Regions from separate parts of the Bacillus sp. C1 genome, predicted to be linked through region 1. Evidence: riboswitches for the same ligand, from Rfam matches in the RefSeq annotation. Region 1 holds a riboswitch; the other holds the start of a gene.
The links. Region 1 has a riboswitch for cyclic di-AMP ahead of kdpA (potassium-transporting ATPase subunit KdpA). Riboswitches for the same ligand answer to the same signal wherever they lie in the genome.
Positions count from the first base shown of each region.

Region 2: it holds a riboswitch for cyclic di-AMP, as region 1 does, so the genes downstream of both, ACX5JI_RS06700 (signal peptide protein) here and kdpA (potassium-transporting ATPase subunit KdpA) in region 1, are expected to answer to the same signal.

Region 1 covers NZ_JBTMZT010000003.1:336,749-344,531, reverse strand. The annotation lists gene fumC (class II fumarate hydratase) at 1-1,250, shown strand, start outside; gene ACX5JI_RS12615 (hypothetical protein) at 1,484-2,104, opposite strand; gene ACX5JI_RS12610 (DUF2087 domain-containing protein) at 2,379-3,143, shown strand; gene ACX5JI_RS12605 (MATE family efflux transporter) at 3,236-4,645, shown strand; gene ACX5JI_RS12600 (Type 1 glutamine amidotransferase-like domain-containing protein) at 4,712-5,410, opposite strand; cyclic di-AMP (ydaO/yuaA leader) riboswitch at 5,609-5,752, shown strand; gene kdpA (potassium-transporting ATPase subunit KdpA) at 5,862-7,529, shown strand; gene ACX5JI_RS12590 (helix-turn-helix domain-containing protein) at 7,606-7,783, opposite strand, start outside.
Region 2 covers NZ_JBTMZT010000002.1:11,722-19,504, reverse strand. The annotation lists gene kdpDN (KdpD-like non-kinase potassium sensor) at 1-895, opposite strand, end outside; gene kdpC (K(+)-transporting ATPase subunit C) at 951-1,532, opposite strand; gene kdpB (potassium-transporting ATPase subunit KdpB) at 1,551-3,644, opposite strand; gene kdpA (potassium-transporting ATPase subunit KdpA) at 3,658-5,325, opposite strand; gene kdpF (K(+)-transporting ATPase subunit F) at 5,345-5,425, opposite strand; gene ACX5JI_RS06700 (signal peptide protein) at 5,422-5,526, opposite strand; cyclic di-AMP (ydaO/yuaA leader) riboswitch at 5,628-5,774, opposite strand; gene ACX5JI_RS06695 (hypothetical protein) at 6,041-6,268, opposite strand; gene ACX5JI_RS06690 (hypothetical protein) at 6,285-6,683, opposite strand; cyclic di-AMP (ydaO/yuaA leader) riboswitch at 6,780-6,926, opposite strand; gene thiD (bifunctional hydroxymethylpyrimidine kinase/phosphomethylpyrimidine kinase) at 7,175-7,783, opposite strand, start outside.

The DNA.
Region 1 (7,783 bases):
TTGCAATTTTAAAGAAAAGCGCAGCCATTAGTAATCAAAAATTAGGAAAGTTATCAGACGAAAAGGCGACTGCAATTGTAGAAGCAGCTGATGAAATTTTAGCAGGAAAATGGAATGAACATTTCCCGCTTGTTGTATGGCAAACAGGTAGTGGTACACAATCGAATATGAACATAAATGAAGTAATTGCCAACCGTGGGAATCAAATTTTAAATAAAAAAGGACTTGATGTACATATTCATCCAAATGATGATGTGAATATGTCTCAAAGTTCAAATGACACATTCCCAACAGCGCTTCACGTTGCTTGTGTACTTGCAGTGGAAAATCACGTGCTACCGGCAATTACAACATTAAAAGTAACATTAGAGAAAAAAGTAAATGAGTTTCAAGATATTATTAAAATTGGCCGCACACATCTACAAGATGCAACGCCATTAACGTTAGGTCAAGAAATTAGCGGTTGGCACCGTATGCTTGAAAAAACAGAGCAGATGGTTGCAAATAGCAATACATATATGAAAGAACTTGCTATTGGTGGTACTGCAGTTGGAACGGGAATTAATGCCCACCCTAAATTTGGTGAGATGGTGACAGCGGAAATTAGTCAGTTTACAGGAAAACAATTTGTGTCTGCACCGAACAAGTTTCATGCGCTAACAAGCCATGATGAAGTTGTGTTTGCGCATGGTGCCTTAAAAGCGTTAGCAGCTGATTTAATGAAGATTGCAAATGATGTGCGCTGGCTTGCGAGCGGTCCACGTAGTGGTCTTGGTGAAATTATTATTCCGGCGAATGAGCCAGGAAGTTCTATTATGCCAGGTAAAGTAAATCCAACACAAAGTGAAGCGTTAACAATGGTTGCAGCGCAAGTTATGGGAAATGACGCAACAATTGGATTTGCAGCGAGTCAAGGTAACTTTGAGCTAAACGTATTTAAGCCAGTAATTGCATATAACTTCTTACAATCCGCTCGTTTATTAGCTGATGCAACAGTGTCGTTTAATGATAAATGTGCAGTTGGTATTGAAGCAAACGAAGAAGTGATTAATCAAAATGTAAATCGTTCTTTAATGCTTGTTACAGCATTAAATCCACATATTGGGTATGAAAACGCAGCGAAAATTGCGAAGCATGCTCATAAAGAAGGATGGACGTTAAAAGAAGCTGCATTACAATCAGGATTATTAACAGAAGAACAGTTTGATGAAATTGTAGATCCGAAGAAAATGATCGCTCCAAAAGAATAATGTGAATGATAGAAGCCAAGATTTCTAAGTTTAGAGTCTTGGCTTTTTATTTAGATTAAAGCTAGATTATAAATCTTGTAGCAGTTGAACCCACTCTTCATTAGGTAAAGATAAATTATCAGGTTTGTACACTCCTTTTTAATAAAAAAGTAACATTTCTTTTTATTTTTTGCTCTTTAATTCCTTCCCCATAAAAATAAGCTAACTCGAGATCAGTTAGCTTGAGGAAATCATCAATACTTAAATTGTGGTTCTGTTTGTAGATAATAGCCATTTCTTACATGGCCAGTCCAGTTCGCAAAAAACTGTCTCCATGAAACACTACTGAAAAATGAATCTATAGATTGCGTTTCAGAATTCCAGTCTAAAATTAAAAACGGTGCATTTCCTAACTGCCAAATTCCTCTGTTTACATCAGTACCAACTTCTCGGATTAGTAAGAGTGGGAGTCCGTATTGATATCCCATTGATGGTTCAATTTGAGAAAAAGGAGTTCCTTCCCAAAAAGGCTCTGTAGGCTGAAATGCCCCTACATTTGTTCTAATTCCTTGTACAAAAAATCGTTGGAAGTTTACTGCAACTAAACCATAGCTTGATAAAATCATTCTTCTTATACTCGTTAGCGGTGGCTCTGGGTATTGATCACTACGTGGTATTGTACGAGGGAAAAGAAGAGCTTGTTCAATTTCAAAGATGAGCCTGTCTAAAAATTGTTGTTGTAGTTGGTTTAAGGTATTTACGGTACTTAAAAATATCGGAATGCGAAACGCTTGGTCCATAGCAGTTTGAAGTTTTGCAGACGCAAATACACCCTGTTCACTGTTTACATAGGGGCTACTATTTGTATTTTCCATTAGCATGTCTCCTTTCTTAAGTAATAATAGTATATGTAACGTTAAAGTTGAGGATTGGACATTTCGATCGAACGCTAGTCATCCAGTTTTGCTAAGGAAAGATACAATTTTTCATTACGAATAATGGATGAACAAACATTTTTAAAATTGTTTGCTAATTGGGTAAACGAAATGTTGTAAAGTTTATTTTGTTTGTGGTAAGATGATGGGGGAATAATAAACGATGTTATAGTTTGTTTATATTTAAAATAAACTAGTTGGAGGTTTGTTTAGAATGAACGATATTTCGGAAAAGTTTTGGAATGCTTCAGTTGAAGAATTAAAAAAAGGTTATGTATTTGAAGAGAGTGCAGAAGAATACATTTGTTTAGCTTGTGGCGAAGCGTTTATGAAAGGTGTTATTTATCAAGATCATAATGTGTTATATGAAGCAGAGAAATTTACACAGTTGCATATTGAACAGGAACACACATCTATGTTTGATTATTTATTAAATCTTGATAAGAAATTCACAGGTTTAACGGACTTACAAAAGAAGATGGTACAGTTTTTTTATATGGGTTTAAATGATAAAGAAATTGTTAAAGAATTAGATGGCGGAAGCACATCAACAATTCGAAATCATCGCTTTACATTACGAGAGAAGATGAAACAGGCTAAGGTGTTTTTAGCGCTGATGGAGTTGTCAGAAGAAAAATCGAAGGTACAATCTAAGTTTTTGCCAATTCATCGAACAGCTACAATGGTTGATGACAGATATAATATTACAGAAGAAGAGAATCATGAAGTGTTGAAGCTGCACTTTACGGAAGGATTAGATGGACCGCTTGTTAAATTTCCGAAGAAACAGAAACGAAAGCTTATCATATTGAAGCATTTAGTGAAAAAGTTTGATAGTAATGAGAAGTATACAGAAAAAGAAGTGAATGAGATTTTAGAAAATGTGTATCCAGACTTTGTGACTTTGAGAAGATATTTAATTGAATATGGTTTTCTGGATCGAACAGCTGATGGAAGTAAATATTGGGTTAAGTTATAAGAAAAAGACTAAGGATAGGGGAAGAAATGCTTGGATGAATAGCAACTATATGGAGAGCGTGGATAAACTCTTAATAAAAGGAGAAGTGGAAAGTGAAAGAATCTATAGATAACAATAAAGAAGGTGTGGAACCACAGAATCAGGAGAAGGAACGGAAACCGATATGGAAAACAATGTCCATGTTTTTAGTTCCGTTGCTTTTAAGCAATGTATTACAGTCAGTTGGACAATTGTTCGGGATGGTAGTAGTAGGACGATGGCTCGGCGTAAATGACTTAGCTGCCATTTCTGCGTTTTTTCCGTTGTTCTTTTTGCTTATTTCCTTTGTAATTGGAATTGGATCGGGCAGTTCTATTTTAATCGGGCAGGCATTTGGTGCTCGTAATGAAGATCGTGTAAAAGCCGTTGTTGGTACAACACTTACATTTACATTTATAATGGGAACCATTTTAGCGATAGTTGGAAGTATATTTGCAATGGATATTATGCGTTTTATGGGGACACCAGAAAATATTATTGATATGAGTGTTCACTATGCGCGTATTTTATTTATTTCAATGCCAGTATTATTTTTGTATTTTGCATATACGACCTTTATGCGAGGTACAGGAGATTCCAAAACGCCATTTTACTTTTTAATTGTCAGTACAGTATTAAATATGGTATTATTACCGGTCCTGATTTTTGGTTGGTTAGGAGTTCCGAAGTTTGATGTTTACGGAGCAGCTTATGCTTCTGTCATATCAACGATTATAACGTTTGTTGTTATGCTTATTTATTTAAAGAAGAAAAATCATCCATTGCAATTGGATGAGGGAGTACGAAAATATCTTCGTATGGACTTGGAGTTATTAAAGTTATTACTACGCCTTGGTATTCCAGCGAGTATTAATATGATATTAGTTTCGCTATCTGAGATTGCAGTTATTGCATTTGTAAATCGTTTCGGTTCTGATGCGACTGCAGCGTATGGAGTTGTGAACCAAGTAGCAAGTTATGTCCAAATGCCCGCGGTGAGTCTTGGCATTACCGTATCTATCTTTGCTGCACAATCCATTGGTGCGAATCAATTTGATAGGCTGCAGAAGGTTGTTCGAGCAGGAATTGTGATGAACTATATTATCGGTGGTGTATTAATTTCTCTTATTTATTTGTTTTCACGAGAGATCTTGTCGTTATTCTTAACAAGTTCAAGTACAATCGAAATTGCACACAGTTTAGTAATGATTACACTGTGGAGTTATTTAATTTTCGGTCACGCACAAATTATTGGTGCGACAATGCGAGCAAGTGGAACCGTATTATGGCCGACTGTTATCGGTGTTGTTTCAATTTGGCTTGTGGAAGTTCCTGTTGCCTATTACCTTTCATATTACACAAGTCTTGGTATAAAAGGGATATGGATTGGATATCCGGCAGCATTTATTGTGAGCTTACTTTTACAATACGGATATTATAAACTTTCATGGAAGAAAAAACGGATTACGCGACTTGTGAGTTAAATAGGAAACAAATAAAAGTGTCCCTTAGCCTTCTAGTTTAGGGACACTTTTATTATATGTGCGTACTCATAAATAACTTTTTAAAGTTACATCAAAATGGTGTCTCATAAGTTTTCCATTATACATATAGAATTCCCATGCTTTCTCTGGATCTCCGATAATCTCAAAGGAATTTTCGGTTATATATAAAGCACAGTTATCTTCTAAAGCGATTCCTTCTATATTACGTGCATGGTTTTGTAAGAATAAATGGAAAGCAGTTGCTCGATCTGGTTGATTGTAGTGGGGACAAAAGTGTTTGTTTAGTGTATTCCAGCCATTGCTTTCTATATAGCCTTCTCCCTTATAGTTAGAACGAATTCCAGTTGTAAACCAGCACATAGCACCAGCGCTATATCCCGCAATGAACGTCCCGCCTTGCAGGGCTGCTATTAACTTCTCGTCTATTTTGTTTTCTTTCCACTTTTCCAGCATAGTGATATAATTTCCTCCGCCGAGATAGATGAAATCGGCAGAATGAATCATTTCACTTACTTCTACTTCGTTAACATTTTCTTTTATACAGCGCAGAATGTGAACATCACACCGTAACTGCTTTTCAAATGTTTCTCTAAAGTCTTTTATATACCCTTCATCGTCATTACTTGCTGTTGGGATAAATAATATTTTTGGAGATTGTTTTCCAGTTAACTCGATAAGTCGTTGATTAATATGGAAATGATCTGTTTGTTCAAAGTAACCTCCACCAATTACAGCTAACTTCATAATGAAGCACCACCTAATAGAGTTTTGTTACTTGTAGAATTTCGCTGTAGAAGAGTTTCATTCCTGCTGTAACAATTCATATTTACAGCAGGAATGAAGAAGTTTATATTATTTAAATATTTCATCTTTTCTTTCTTTACAACGATCATTTAGAAGAGTATATTAACAATCAGAATAGCTCAATATAGATTTTTCAGCCAAATATAATCGCTTAATCCACTTTAGGAGCGGGGGAACCGAATTTGTGCATGTGTCACTAGGGGTGAATCCTTTTTATAGGTAGGGCTACTCTCAAGGTCCGAATCCGACAGCTAACCTCGTCAGCGTTTTGAGAGGGGGGACTTGTGTGTAAAAAACACTAGGTGCAACCTGGTGTTTTCTTTTTATTCTCTTAAAGGTAAAAAATAACATTTTTTTATTGCGTGTAATAGAAAGAGAGAGGAGAAAAAGGATGAACTGGCTTACAAGTCTAATTACAATTGGCTTATTCGTAATTGTTGCAAAACCAATGGGAGATTATATATACAATGCTTTTCAGAGGAAGGAAGGGCTTCAAAGGGTATTTGGTCCCTTGGAAAAAATATTATTTAAAGTTGCTGGGATTAAAGGACATAATCAAAGCTTCAAGAAATATATGCTGTGTTTGATCATTACAAATTGTTTCTTTATTTTTTCTGTTTATTCTATATTTCGATTACAAGGGTTTCTGCCGTTAAACCCTAATCATTTTATGGGCTTAGAACCAACATTAGCTTTTCATACAGCAATTACATTTATGACAAACGCTAATTTACAGCACTATGGAGGAGAGAGTAGTTTATCCAATTTCTCTCAAATGGTGGGCGTAACGTTCATGATGTTTGCGGCACCTGCAACTTCAATGGCGGTTGGTATTACGTTTATTCGTGTGTTAGCGGGTAAAAGAATAGGTAACTTTTTTGTTGATTTTGTACAATCGATTACAAGAATATTATTGCCAATTTCATTTGTGGCATCGCTCATATTTATATTGTTAGGAATACCACAAACACTTGATTCAACAGTCATTGTGAAAACATTAGAAGAGGGAGTGCAAGCAATTCCTCGTGGCCCAGTAGCGTCTTTACTTTCTATTAAAGAACTTGGTGACAATGGAGGAGGTTTTTTTGGAACAGTTTCTGCACATCCTTTTGAAAACCCTAATATGATGAGTAACGTGCTGCAAATGATGTTACAAATGTTAATTCCAATGGCCTTTCCTTTTGTATATGGAAGAATGGTCGGCAATCGGAAACAAGGTAAAATATTTTTTGTAGCAATGCTTATTCTTTTCGTCATTGGATTTTGTACGCTTGCTATATCTGAATTAAAGGGGAACCCATTATTAAATCAATTAGGGTTAGAACATTCACAAGGAAATATGGAAGGGAAAGAAACACGGCTTGGTGTTATATCATCTGCTTTATATGCAACTGTTACAAGTGCTTCTGGAACAGGCGGTGTAAATACAACGCATGATACATTAACACCAATTGGCGGGATGGTTCCACTTATAAACATGCTGTTAGGTACTGTGTTTGGAGGAATTGGACTAGGGTTTATAAATATTATCATGTATGCGATGATTACTGTATTTTTAGCCGGACTCATGGTGGGGCGTACACCGGAGTTCCTTAATAAAAAATTAGAGGGAAAAGAAATGAAATTAATAGCGATTACAATTGTATCTCAGCCATTACTGATTCTTGGGGCTGCAGCGCTTGCATTTTCTACTCATCTTGGAACAGATGCAATTTCTAATCCTGGTTTTCATGGTTTGACACAAGTTATATATGAGTATACATCGTCTGCCGTTAACAATGGATCTGGATTTGAAGGACTAAAAGATAATACACCATTTTGGAATATCTCATCAGGAATTGTTATGTATATTGGTCGGTATTTCGGTGTAATTACAATGCTTGCTGTTGCAGTGGGGCTCAAAAAGAAAAAGATTGTACCTGAGACTATAGGAACATTCCGAACTGATAATCGGTTGTTTGGTGGGATTTTATTAGGCACTATATTTATAATCGGTGCACTCACATTTTTGCCAGTGCTCGTACTTGGACCAATCGCTGAATTTTTGACTATATCATAACTGCGTTGCATTAAAAAAGAAGGGCAATACATATTACGTATGTATCGCCCTTTTACTCTGTTTTTAGCTGGGTGTGTTAGAAGATAGGTGGAGTAACTGAAAATAAGACAATGGCATTTTGATTAAAATTATTTACCCATTTATGTTTGAAATACGCTGGTATTTTTACACTATCACCAGTTTCTAATATATACTCTTCTTCATCTAAATACACCGTAATTTTTCCTTCTAAAACAAATGCTAATTCTTCTCCT
Region 2 (7,783 bases), on a different contig from region 1:
CCGATAACGATTCTATATTCTCTCTTTCAACATTTAACACATATAATGCAGCATTTAATCGATTGGCCATACGCCATCCACGTCTTATTAATTTCTCTGCTGTTGAACTATATTGCACACAAACGAGAATTTTTTCTTTTACACCAATTGGTTCCGCTACTGCTTGACTAATCTTCTCATCCATATCATCGGCCACTTCACGAAGTGATAACTCTCGTAAAGCCCCTAAATTATTAATCGTAAAAAAGTTTTGTAAGCTACGCTGAATTTTTTCTTCCTTATATACCTTTCCATCTATTAATCTTTTTCGCAATACTTCAGGGGTAACATCCACAAGCTGAATTTCATTTGCTTTTTGTAAAACAAAATCCGGTATGCGCTCCCTTACTTTCACATTTGTAATTTGTTCCACAATATCATGAACACTTTCTAAATGCTGAATATTAAACGCTGATAATACCGAGATTCCGGCCTCCAACAGTTCTTCTACATCCATATGACGTTTTTTATGTTTAGACCCTGGTATATTACTATGTGCTAATTCATCAACTACTACTACTTGCGGTGCTCGCTTTATAATTCCCTCTACATCAAGCTCATAAAATAACTTCCCTTTATAATCTATTTCTTTTAAAGGAACCTTTTCTAAATCCGAGATTGCTTCTTCTGTTTCTTTTCTCCCGTGTGTTTCAATTAAACCAATTACAATATCAATACCTTCTTTTTGCATTTCCCGTGCATCAAACAACATTTTATAGCTTTTCCCTACTCCTGGAGCGGCACCTACATATAGCTTTAATGTCCCGCGACTTTGCTGCCTGATATATTCTAAATATTCCTCTGGCGTTCGCCTTTGAAATGCTGGTTTATAATCATCTGCATACACGATGCACACACCCTTCCTAGGAAACAGTTCTACCTCAATCCATGAGATTGAGGTAGGAACGTTATTATTTCATTAATTTCTGTAATTCTACATTTAATTTTAAAACATTCACACGATCTTCCCCAAATATTCCCAATGCAGCACCTTCTGTTTGTTCTTTTATAATTTGATTCAATTTCTCTTTTGGAATATTTGTTAATTTCGAAATGCGATCGACTTGTACGTAAGCCGCTTTCGGACTAATATCCGGATCGAGTCCTGAACCTGAATTCGTCACTAAATCCATCGGTACTTCTGTAATCGGAACACCCGGATTTTTAGCTTTCCAATTTGCTACACTTTCTTCTACACGTTTTGCTAAATCAGGATTAGATGGTGCATAGTTATTTGATCCCGATGCTTCAGCTTTATATTCTATACTAGAGACGCGTCCATGAAAATAACGAGGGTCTTTAAAATTTTGTCCGATTAATTTTGAACCAACTACTTCATTTTTTTCATTATATAAAAGACTACCATCCGCATTATCCTTCATAACCGCTTGTGCAATTCCAGTTACAAGCAGTGGGTATAAAAGCCCGCATAGGACAAGAAATGTAAAAGTAACACGAATGACTGGTGAAAGTATACTTTGTTTTTTCTCCATTTTCTTTTCCCCTCTTCCTTATATAAACAATCCTACCATTATATCAATTACTTTAATCCCAATAAACGGAACAATGACTCCTCCAAGCCCGTAAATCAATAAGTTACGACCAAGTAATGCATTGGAACTCATCGGTTTATACGCAATCCCCTTCATTGCCAAAGGAATGAGTAATGGGATAATAATTGCATTAAAGATTAACGCTGATAAAATTGCTGAAATCGGCGAATTGAGTTTCATTATATTTAGTGCTTCCATTTGCGGAATCGCTAATGTAAACATCGCTGGAATAATCGCAAAATATTTCGCAATATCATTCGCGATACTAAATGTTGTTAACGCACCACGTGTCATTAATAATTGTTTACCAATCCCTACAACCTCAATAATTTTCGTTGGATTGGAATCTAAATCAATCATATTCGCTGCTTCTTTCGCTGCTGTTGTTCCGCTATTCATCGCTAAACCTACATCAGCTTGCGCTAGCGCTGGTGCATCGTTCGTACCATCGCCCGTCATTGCTACAAGTTTCCCTTTGTCTTGTTCTGCTTTAATTACAGCAATTTTGTCTTCTGGCTTACATTCTGCAACAAACTCATCTACGCCTGCTTCTTTCGCAATCGTTGCTGCTGTTAATGGATTATCTCCTGTACACATCACTGTTTTAATTCCCATATGGCGAAGTTGTTCAAAACGTTCACGCATACCAGGTTTTACTGTATCTTTTAAATAGATTAATCCATAAATACGATTATCCACTGCAACTACAAGCGGTGTTCCGCCCTCTTTGGAAATGAAATCTGCTTTTTGATTCACATCTTTTGGCACCGTCCCACCTTGCGCTTGTACCCACTCAATAACCGCACTAACTGCTCCTTTTCTTACTTTTGTTCCATCAGGTAAGTCCACACCACTCATTCTTGTTTCTGCTTTAAATGGAATAAATTCTCCTTGTTCTGCGAGTTCTCTATTGTAAGAAAAAGTTTTTGAATCTACATACTCTATAACAGATCGCCCTTCTGGTGTTTCATCTAAAACCGATCCTAGTGCTGCCCATTTCCCTAATTGTTCAATTGTTTCATTTCCTACAGGAAGCAATGTATGTGCCATCCGATTCCCGAACGTAATTGTACCTGTTTTATCTAAAATAATTGTGTTAATATCACCAGCAGCTTCTACAGCCTTCCCTGACATTGCTAATACATTAAACTTTGTTACACGGTCCATTCCAGCAATCCCGATAGCTGATAATAAACCACCAATTGTTGTTGGAATTAAACAAACGAGAAGCGCAACAAGTATAGCTGTATCAATTTTAAACCCTAAGTAATTTGTAAAGATCGGCAGTGTTACAACAACAATTAAGAAAATAAGTGTTAAACTTGTTAATACTGTATTTAAAGCAATTTCATTCGGCGTTTTTTGACGAGCGGCTCCTTCTACTAAAGAAATCATTTTATCTATAAATGATTCACCTGGGTTGCTTGTAATCGAAATTGTAATCTCATCACTAACAACCATTGTGCCACCTGTTACGGAACAAAAATCACCACCTGCTTCTTTAATAACAGGCGCAGATTCACCTGTAATTGCTGATTCATCCACTGATGCCAAACCTTTAATGACTTCACCATCACTTGGAATCATTTCCCCTTGCTTTACAATGACAACGTCACCTTTTCTCAGCTCAGTCGCTGAAACTTGAACGATTTTTCCATTTTCTTTTACGACATTTGCAAATACGTCTTTCTTCGATTGTTTCAAAGAGTCAGCTTGCGCTTTTCCGCGCCCTTCAGCCAGTGCCTCTGCAAAATTAGCAAATAGAACTGTAAATAATAGAATGAGGGACACTGTTATATTAAACCACCCTGGTATCGTACTAGATACACTTGGAAGAAATGATAAAATGAACGTAATTATAAAACCGATTTCCACTACGAACATAATTGGATTTTTCACCATTACTTTCGGATTCAACTTCACAAGTGATTGCTTCATCGCATGGGTAACAATATCACGATCCATTGTTTTTGCTCGTCTAACTTCATTTTCTATAGCATGTATTGACGATGGAATTGACTGTTGTTTCTCTTTTACCACTACAGGTCTCATCATTTACCCTCCATTACTTCAATGTAAGAAATTCTGCAATTGGTCCTAACACTAACATCGGGAAGAATGTTAATGCCCCAACAATTACAATTGTTCCAATGAAAATCCCACCAAATAAACCGTTATCTGTTCGGAATGTTCCGACTGTTTCTGGTACTACTGTTTTCTCTTTCAATGAATTTGCAACAGCTAACATTGTAATTAAGCTGAAATAACGTCCTAAAAACATAACTAAACCCGTTGTAATATTCCAAAATGGTGTATTATCCCCTAGTCCTTCAAATCCTGATCCGTTATTAGCAGCAGAAGAGGTATACTCATATACAACTTGGGTTAAACCATGAAAACCTGAATGAGAAATTGCATCTGTTCCTAAAGGCGTTGAAAGGGCCAATGCTGAAAACCCTAAAATGAGCAATGGATGGAATAATATTGTTACCGCGATTAACTTCATTTCTTTCCCTTCAATTTTTTTACCCAGAAACTCTGGTGTCCGTCCAACCATTAATCCAGATATAAAGACTGCTATAATTGCATACATAATAATATTGACAAAGCCGGCTCCAACCCCACCAAACACTGTATTTAACATCATATTTACAAGTGGCACTGCCCCGCCAAGCGGCGTTAACGTGTCATGCATTGTATCAACCGCGCCTGTTTCAGCTGCTGTTGTCACTGTCGCATACAGGGAAGAAAAGACTGTTCCAAATCGTACTTCTTTTCCTTCTGTACTACCTTGTACGTTTTCCATACCCATTTGATTTAATGCTGGATTCCCATTTAATTCAGATGAAACAATCGTTGTAAAACCAACTAAAAATACCATGAATAATGAAACGAAAAGGATACGTCCTTGTTTTTTATTCCCTACCATTCGTCCATACGTAAACGGCAGGGCTGTTGGTAATAGCATCATAAGCATCATTTGCAAAATGTTACTGATTTGCCCTGGATTTTCAAATGGATGTGTGGAGTTTGCACCAAAGAATCCACCACCATTATTACCAAGTTCCTTAATTGCAACAAATGAAGCTACGGGACCGCGTAAAATACTTTGTTTTACCCCTTCAATTGTATGTGCTGTAACCGCCTCGCCTAAAGTTTGCGGTACACCAAGTGCAACAAAAATCAGAGCTGCAACAAATGCAATCGGAAGAAAAACTCTTGTTAAAGCTCGAGTAAAATCAACGAAAAAGTTCCCTAGTTCCTTACCTGCTAACCCTCTTATAAAAGCCATTACAAGTGCTAGTGTTGTTGCCGGTGCAGCAAACATTAAAAATGTAATTCCAATTAACTGTGATAAATAAGATAATCCATTTTCACCGCTATAATGCTGTAAGTTCGTATCTGCCATAAAGCTGATTGCTGTATTAAAAGCAAGCGTTGGCTCCATTCCCTCAATATGTGCTGGGTTTAACGGTAATACCCCTTGCAATCTGAAAATGAAATATACAACAACAATCATAAAACCATTCAGTGCAACTAATGATAATGCATACTGCTTCCAAGTTTGATTGTACGGCTTAATCCCCGTGATTTTAAAAATAAGATTTTCAAAGGGTCCAAACACTTTATCTAGTTTTCTACTACCTTGGAACGCTTTTTCTAAATAAATTCCAGTTGGCTTTGCAACGAGAATGAATAATAGCATTGTGATAACAACTGCAACCCAAATCATAATAAACGATTCCCCCTAATTAAAACTTTTCTGGATTTAATAACGCATAAACTAAATACACCGTAATCGCTGCAACAATAATTGATAAGGCAATCATCATTTCGATTTCCCTTCTTTCACCACTTTATCTGACCAGCTCGCAAGCCCTATCATAGATGCTACCAATACAACACAGATTCCGATCATCACAACATCAAGCATTATAATCCCCCTTATTCTAGTGTAAAATTTTACCATTTAAGCATCAAAAAAAGAACACCGAGGATCTACTCAGTGTTCAAAAATGAACAACACAAAAGTAAACCTCCTCTCCAAACGCTTACGAGGTTAGCTGTCGGATTCGGGCCTAAAGAGTAGCCCTACTTTCACAGTGAAAGATTCACCCCAAGTGACAATGCACAAAATTGGTTCCCCCGCTCCAAATAAATTGGACTCAGCGATATCAGGTTGTTTTTGGAAATTTTTATGAAACAATTTATGAATGTAAATATACTCCTCTATATTTGACTTGTAAAGGGTTTAATTACCTCAAATAATAAAATATTCCACCATTTTAACGCTTACATTCACTAATATTAATCTTGTATCATCTATTTTCTTAGCTTTTCTTTCATTTTCCTTGAAATGAACTTTTAATATGAAACAAAAAAGAAGAGAATGAACCTGAATACGTTTTATATCGTACCCTGGGTTCATTCTCTTCTTCATGATAAATCTATTCATTTCGTAAAAACAACCGCAAATTTCTCCCACGAATGTAGACCTGTGTTAGTTCCACATGCAGCATTTCATACGTAATAATATCTGTTTCTAAATATAACTTCTCTTCTGATGGCAATATCATATACGGCTTTGGAAACATAGGATCTCTTGCTAATTCTTGCATGCGCTCCTTCGATACGGCCCAACGATTCGCTATATCCTGATCTAATAACACCTTCATCTCCGCTTCCTCCACCCTATTCAAAAAATAAAAAGGAAATATTATCACAATTTGTAAATACTACAAATTTAGCTCCAATTGTTTGATAGAGCTTTACTGGATAATTTTTATTTCTTGTGACAACCGTAATAGGTGCTTGAAAAGAAAAACGAATACGTTCGGTGAAAAAGCTCACCGTTGGCAGTTCATCTCCTAGTAAAATTACTTTTTTTATTCCGCTACAAATGCTAGATAAATCTTGCTCCTCATTACAGCAATATGTTGCTTCAAATCCATATGCTCGTACTTCAGCAGCTACGCGTTCACTTACTGTAAAAATGACCATATGACTTTGAAAAGGTACTAAATTTCGCAAACTATTTACCTTTTCCTCTTCGCCTACACAAATGAGTGTTACTTCGTTTTTCTCATCCATGCATCTCATCCTCCTTAGTATAAAAGAATTTCAATATAGTAATTTACTATTCTTTTATACTAATCAGACCGGTGAAGCGATGTATCCATCCGTGCACCATCCTCTCTCAATACGCTTACGAAGTTAGCTGTCGGATTCGGACTTTGAGAGTAGCCCTACTTTCATAATGAAAGATTCACCCCTAGTGACAATGCACAATTTGGTTCCTCCGCTCCATAAACTTGGACTCAGCGCTGTCAAAAAGTTAATTCTGGATGATATATTACTCCTACATTTGGTAAAAGTAAACAATAAAAAAGAAACATGGTAATCTGACGAAATTTATTCGTATAAAGTGGTGAATGAAATTTTATCAGCGATTTTTCAAATATATCAACCGTTTCTCACAATATATTAGCGATTCGACAAAGGATATCGACTAGCCAACAAAAAACGACAAGAAAAACAGGAACCCATAGCCCCTGTTTCCCAACAAACTGAAAAATAAATATTTATACGTTCATTTTTCGTTGTTTATATGCAAAATGATTCGTTGGCCCATGACCACTTCCAATATGTAATTGCTGCTCAATTGCTATAGTAATAAACTGTTTAGCTTCTTGCACTGCCTCTTTAATTTCATACCCCTTTGCAAGACTTGCCGTTACAGCAGACGCGAATGTACAACCGCTACCATGCGTTTGTTTTGAATCGATTCGTTCACTTCTATACTCTGTAAATTTCTCACCGTCAAATAATAAATCGATCACTTCGTCCCCTTGATACGCAGCATGTCCCCCTTTCATAAGCACATACTTCGCCCCTAGTTCATGCAATATCTTTGCAGCTTTTTTACTATCTGCTATATTATGAATCTCCATCCCAGTTAACACTTCTGCTTCTGGTACATTCGGCGTCACAACTGTTGCAAGAGGTAGCAAATGTTCTTTCAACGCTTGCACTGCCTCTTGCTGTAATAACGATGCACCGCCCTTTGCGATCATAACAGGATCTAGTACAATATTATTCCAGCCAAATTTTTTAATATGCTCTACAACGACCTGAATAATTTCACTACTAAACAACATACCAAGCTTAACCGCATCAGGTGTTAAATCAGC